Linked DNA regions of Roseateles amylovorans. The protein of the gene in region 1 interacts with the protein of each later gene in a pairwise test. Links are inferred from orthologs where the notes say so. Each region holds a gene or a part of one and is shown in the gene's direction. Other genes may lie near its edges. The genes, in order: N4261_RS00365 and N4261_RS24310.

The links.
Region 2: the proteins of N4261_RS00365 (region 1) and N4261_RS24310 interact in binary tests that used the Escherichia coli proteins (3 or more experiments, as listed by UniProt). The link is inferred for Roseateles amylovorans from one-to-one orthologs.

What each region holds. Positions count from the first base shown.
Region 1 is NZ_CP104562.2:84,678-87,870, forward strand. Bases 124-3,002 are described here. They hold N4261_RS00365 (sulfate/molybdate ABC transporter ATP-binding protein), read left to right. Parts: upstream 124-970; coding sequence 971-2,035; downstream 2,036-3,002. Other genes in these bases: cysW (sulfate ABC transporter permease subunit CysW), read left to right, coding at 124-923; N4261_RS00370 (CysB family HTH-type transcriptional regulator), read left to right, coding at 2,232-3,002. Outside these bases: more of cysW, read left to right, coding at 39-123; more of N4261_RS00370, read left to right, coding at 3,003-3,155. UniProt on the Escherichia coli protein: Part of the ABC transporter complex CysAWTP involved in sulfate/thiosulfate import. Responsible for energy coupling to the transport system.
Region 2 is NZ_CP104562.2:5,878,113-5,881,297, forward strand. What follows is about bases 13-2,883. They hold N4261_RS24310 (glutamate-5-semialdehyde dehydrogenase), read left to right. Parts: upstream 13-746; coding sequence 747-2,021; downstream 2,022-2,883. Other genes in these bases: N4261_RS24305 (LysE family translocator), read right to left, coding at 13-437; N4261_RS24315 (DUF4139 domain-containing protein), read right to left, coding at 2,212-2,883. Outside these bases: more of N4261_RS24305, read right to left, coding at 1-12; more of N4261_RS24315, read right to left, coding at 2,884-3,185. UniProt on the Escherichia coli protein: Catalyzes the NADPH-dependent reduction of L-glutamate 5-phosphate into L-glutamate 5-semialdehyde and phosphate. The product spontaneously undergoes cyclization to form 1-pyrroline-5-carboxylate.

The sequences.
Region 1 (3,193 bases):
CGACGCCGCCCCTGCGCTTTCCGGAGCGAGTGACTGACATGGCTGGATCTGCTGCAACCCTGGGCCGCGCGCGAAGCGCCGGCCATTACCAAGGCAACCCGGCCACCGCGGAGCGTCGCTGGGTGCGCTGGACCCTGCTCACGCTGGGACTCGGCTTCTTCGCGCTGTTCCTGGTGCTGCCACTGGTGGCGGTCTTCAGTGAAGCGTTGCGCAAAGGCTGGGACACCTACCTGGCCGCGCTGGTCGAACCCGATGCCATCTCCGCCATCCAGCTGACCTTGACCGCCGCCGTGATCTCGGTGCCGTTGAATGTGGTGTTCGGCGTGTCGGCGGCCTGGGCCATCACCAAGCATGACTTCCGCGGCAAGCAGTTGCTGATCACCCTGATCGACCTGCCGTTCTCGGTGTCGCCCGTGGTGGCCGGTCTGATCTATGTGCTGATCTTCGGGGCGCAGGGCTGGTTCGGTCCCTGGCTGCAGGAGCACGATGTCAAGATCATCTTCGCCGTGCCCGGCATTGTGCTGGCCACCGTGTTCGTGACCTTCCCATTCGTGGCCCGCGAGCTGATCCCGCTGATGCAGGCCCAGGGCCGTGATGAGGAAGAGGCTGCCACCGTGCTGGGCGCCAGCGGCTGGCGCACCTTCTGGCATGTGACGTTGCCCAACATCAAGTGGGGCCTGCTGTACGGGGTGATCCTGTGCAATGCCCGCGCCTTCGGCGAGTTCGGCGCGGTGTCGGTGGTGTCGGGCCACATCCGCGGACAGACCAACACGCTGCCGCTGCAGGTCGAGATCCTCTACAACGAGTACCAGTTCGCGGCGGCCTTTGCGGTCGCGTCGCTGCTGGCCCTGCTGGCCCTGGTCACGCTGGGATTGAAGCAGTTGGTCGAATGGCAGGCCCAGCGCGCGGCACCCACGAACTGAAGACGTCGCGGTGGACCCCTCGTCCGCCCGGTGATGAAGGAACAAGCATGAGCATCCAAGTCCGCAACATCCACAAGTCCTTCGGCGCCTTCACCGCGCTGGGGGATGTCAGCCTGGACTTTCCCACCGGCGAACTGACCGCGCTGCTGGGCCCCTCGGGCTGCGGCAAGACCACCCTGCTGCGCATCATCGCCGGCCTGGAAACGGCGGATCGCGGCCAGGTGCTGCTGGACGGCACCGATGCCTCCGACACCCATGTGCGTGAGCGGGAGGTCGGCTTCGTCTTCCAGCATTACGCGCTGTTCCGCCACATGACGGTGTTCGACAACGTGGCCTTCGGCCTGCGGGTCAAGCCGCGCAAGCACCGCCCGCCCGAAGCCGAGATCAAGCGCAAGGTGCATGAGCTGCTGCAGCTGGTGCAACTGGACTGGCTGGCCGACCGCTATCCGCCGCAGCTCTCCGGCGGCCAGCGTCAGCGCATTGCGCTGGCCCGTGCGCTGGCGGTGGAGCCGCGGGTGCTGCTGCTGGACGAACCGTTCGGTGCGCTGGATGCCAAGGTCCGCAAGGAATTGCGCCGCTGGCTGCGACGGCTGCATGACGAGCTGCACATCACCAGCGTCTTTGTGACCCACGACCAGGAAGAAGCGCTGGAAGTGGCCGACCGGGTGGTGCTGATGGACCACGGTCGCGTCGAGCAGGTGGGTTCGCCCACCGAGGTCTACGAACGCCCGGCAACGCCCTTCGTCTATGGCTTCCTGGGCGCGGTCAACCGCTTCGAGGGACGCTCCGAAGGCGGCGTGGTGCGCGTCGGCGAACAGACGCTGGCGCAAGACCTGGCCGGTGCCGCGCAACCGCAGGGACTGGTGCAGGCCTATGCGCGTCCGCATGAGCTGCGCATCGTGCTCAGTCAGGACGCGCCCGGTTTGCCGGCGACCGTCGAGCGGGTGCTGAGCTTCGGCGCGGCGGCCCGCATCGAACTCCGCGGCCCTCAGGGCGAGCACCTGGAAGCCGAAGTGAGCCGCGAACAGGCCGAAGCGCTGCAGCTGGCCAGTGGCCAGCAAGTGCGACTCCAGGCCTCGCGCCTGAGCCTCTTCGCCACCCAGGCGGCATGAGCCGAACCGTGTCTGCGGCCTCACAGCTCAATCACCTGATACAGCGCCAGATACAGCGTCGACCGCGCGCGCTCTTCCCGTGCACCGAGGAGCCCTGGCCTGGCCAGGCGACCCGTCCAGCGGAGCACGGGCGATCTGGCTCCGCCAGTCCCCGGCTCGCCCCCTCGGGGGGCCGGCGCAGCCGGTAGGGGGGCCAATGAATCTTCAGCAATTGCGCATCGTCCGCGAGGCGGTGCAACAGAACTTCAACCTGACCGACGTGGCAGCGGCGCTGTTCACCTCGCAGTCCGGTGTCAGCAAGCACATCAAGGACCTGGAAGACGAGCTCGGCGTCGAGCTCTTCCAGCGCCGTGGCAAACGTCTGCTGGGACTCACCGAGCCAGGCAAGGAGCTGGCGGTCGTCGTCGACCGCATGCTTCAGGACGTGCGCAACATCAAACGCCTGGCCGAGCAGTTCTCCGGCGCCGACCGCGGCCAGCTCACCATCGCCACAACGCACACCCAGGCGCGTTATGCGCTGCCGCAGATCGTGGCGCGCTTCAAGGCGGCCTATCCGCGGGTCCATCTGGTGCTGCATCAGGGCAGCCCGGCGGAGATCGTCTCACTGCTGCAATCGGGCGAGGCGGACATCGGCATCGCCACCGAAGCGCTGGGCAAGGACGATGCGTTCGTCACCTTCCCCTTCTATGCCTGGCACCACTCGGTGGTGGTGCCGAAAGGCCATGCACTGGAAGGCCGTCCGCTCACGCTGGAAACCCTGGCCGAACAGCCGCTGATCACCTATCACGAGGGCTACACCGGCCGCGCGCGCATCGATGCGAGCTTCGCCGCGGCGGGCCTGGCGCCCGACATCGTGATGTCCGCACTCGATGCCGACGTCATCAAGACCTACGTGCAGGTGGGTCTGGGCGTGGGGATCATCGCGGCGATGGCCTTCGAGCCGGCACGTGATCCCGGACTCTCCCTGTTGGATGCGAGCCACCTCTTCCCGGCCAACACCACCCGCATCGCGCTCAAGCGCGGCCACTATCTGCGGGGCTTCGCCTATCGCTTCCTGCAGGAATGCGTCGACACGCTGACCGAGGACGTCGTTCGCGACGCGATGGAACTCGACGGCTGAATCGCCGGGCAGGCGCGTCGGCGCCATCTGCCTTCAGC
Region 2 (3,185 bases), 5.8 Mb from region 1 along the record:
AGCAGATCGCGGTTCGGATCGATGAACTGCGGCAAGAAGGCGCCGTAGAACAGCAGCACCTTGGGATTGGAGATCGCCGACAGCAGCCCCTGCCGGAACAGTGACCGCGCCGAGGCCCGCGCCGCGCCGGCGGCACTCGGCGCCAACCTGATGGCCGGCGCTCGCCAGAGCTGAATGCCCAGCCAGATCAGATAGGCGCCGCCGATCACCTTGAGCACCAGCAGCGCGCTGGAGGCGGTCTGCAGCAGCGCGCTGATGCCCAGCATCGACAGCGCAATCAGCGAGGTGAAACCCAGCGCGCCGCCGGCCACCGTCCACAGGGTGCGTCGATGCCCATGCATCGCCCCGTGCGCCAGCACCAGCAAGCTGTTGGGGCCGGGGGTGAGCGACAGACCGATGACGGTCAGCAGATAGAGGGTCCAGGTGTGCAGCGCCATGCACCGATTCTGGACCAGACCGGACCGGGCCGGCGCGGCGGTCGCGGCAGGCGCGAACGCTGTGGCATCCGCGTCACCGCGTCACCGCATCACCGCATCACGGCATCACGGCATCGCCCCGCCGCAGGCCTGCCTTCCGCCATTCCCATAGGCGCAGCGCCCCAGCAGCTTTGAGCAGCGGTCGATGGTCGGCCACGGCCGCCCGCCTGACCCCCACGAAGGCAGCCGTGGCGCCTTGCGATGGCTGACCGACCGGTGCGCCGAACCCCACTCCACGCATCCGTCGGGGTGATGGTTCAGAATGCCGGCATGACCGATCTGAACGCCTACATGACCGGCGTCGGCGAATCGGCCCGCCGGGCCGCAACGCTGATGGCCGCCGCGCCGACCGCCGCCAAGAACCAGGCCCTGCTGGCCCTGGCCCGCCGCCTGCGGGAGGCCGGCCCGGTGCTGGCCGAGGCCAATGAGCGCGACCTGGCCGCCGCCCGCGAGGCCGGGCTGGAGGCGCCGATGGTGGACCGGTTGCGGCTGGATGCGAAGGTGCTGGCCACGGTCGCCGAAGGCTGCGAGCAGATCGCCGCCATGCCGGACCCCATCGGCGAGATCACCGGTGTGAAGCGCCGGCCCACCGGCATCAGCGTCGGCCAGATGCGGGTGCCGCTGGGCGTGTTCGGGATGATCTACGAAAGCCGCCCGAACGTGACCATCGAGGCCGCCTCGCTGGCGATCAAGAGCGGCAATGCCTGCATCCTGCGCGGCGGCTCCGAGGCGCTGCACAGCAACCTGGCTCTGGCGGCGCTGGTCGGCGACAGCCTGGACGACGCGGGCCTGCCGCGCGATGCCGTGCAGTTGATCAACACCGTGGACCGCGCCGCGGTGGGCCTGCTGATCACGATGCCGGCGCATGTCGACGTGATCATTCCGCGCGGCGGCAAGGGCCTGATCGAGCGCATCAGCCGCGAGGCCCGGGTGCCGGTGATCAAGCACCTGGACGGCAATTGCCACAGCTATGTGGATGCGGAGGTCGACATCGACCTGGCCGTGACCGTGGTCGACAACGCCAAGACGCAGAAGTACAGCCCCTGCAATGCCACCGAGTCGCTGCTGGTGCATGCAGCCCAGGCGGCAAGTTTCCTGCCGCGCATCGGCATGGTGTTCTCGGCCAAGGGTGTGGAGATGCGCGCCTGCCCGCGCGCGCTGGCGCTGCTGAGCCAGGTGCCCGGCGACCTGCGCCGCGCCGCCACCGAGGCGGACTGGGACACCGAGTACCTGGCGCCGATCATCAGCATCAAGGTGGTGGACAGCCTGGACGAGGCCATCGCCCACATCAATCGCCATGGTTCCCATCACACCGATGCGATCCTGACGACCAACCACATGAACGCGATGCGCTTCCTGCGCGAGGTGGATTCCGCCAGCGTGATGGTCAATGCCAGCACCCGCTTTGCCGACGGCTTCGAATACGGCCTGGGCGCGGAAATCGGCATCTCGACCGACAAGTTCCACGCCCGTGGACCCGTCGGCCTGGACGGGCTCACGTCGATGAAGTGGGTGGTGCTGGGTCAGGGCGAAGTCCGGAGCTGAGACGGAAGGGCTCGCCGAAGGCGGGCCCGGCGGCCATCGGGCCATCGGGCCGTCAGGCCATCGGGCTGTCGGACCCTCGGACCGTCACGCCGTCAGGCCCGCAGACCGTCGAGCCATCGCGCCCATCAGCCTGCCAAGCCATGTCGACAAATGCCTCTCGGTCCGTCAGGCCGCTCCGGCCCGCTGCGTCTCAAGGCAGTCCATCAACGACCGCTTCCTTCGGCACACTGATGCGATAGACCGCCTGGAATCGCTGCGTCTGCTGGGGCGCCAGCGGCAGTTCCCACATCTGGATGCCGGGCTGATCGCGCCAACCGGCACGGGTCACCGCCGGGGTGAACTGGGTCTGGACACGGATGTCCTCATGCTCGGCCACCGGCGCGGCCTCCAGCACCTGCAAGGTGACCGGCCGGGTGCGCAGGTTCTCGACCAGCCACTGGCGGGTGATGACGCTCTCGCGGCGTGAGCCGATCAGGCCGGTGGTGGCGCCCTCCCGCTTGTCCGGTTCCACCCGCACACGCAAGCGGTCGTCACGGCCGAAGGGAATCGACCAGGTGGTGTCGTCGCCCAGTTGCAGCGGCGTCTGTCCGATCAGGCTGTTGTCGCGAAACAGCTGCACCGGGCCGCTCGGCCAGGAGCCCTGCGGACGCGGCACCTCGGCCACGAGATAGGCCGCCGCCTCGGTCTGCGGCTGCACCCGCGCCAGCAGCTTGGCTTCCATCGAGACCCGCCCGAGGCTGACGGTGGAGCGCTCGCCATTGGCCATCAGGGTGACCGGCTGCGGCAGGTCGTACTCGGCGCCGAACTCACCTTCGAACACGCTCGCATCGAAGTTCACCGTCGCGGCCCGCGAGCCGGTGACCGCCACCTTGAACTCGGCCACGGGCGGCGCGGCAGGGGCTGGCGCGGCCATCGTCGCCATGGGCACACGATCGAAAAGAGAGGCCTCTCTCATGCGCGTCGCCATCGACAGCGTCCACGGCTGCAAGGGGGAGGCGGCCGTGGTCTGGCGCGGTGGCACGGTCGACAAGCGCAGCTTCACATCCACCCAATCTTCTCCGCTGGCCTGGGCAATCTGGGCCAGTCGTTCGATGGACAGCGCGCCGCTGGTGGTGTCCAGCCGGGCGCGGTACTGCGGCTGCCAGCCGGCACCCGACAGTCGAT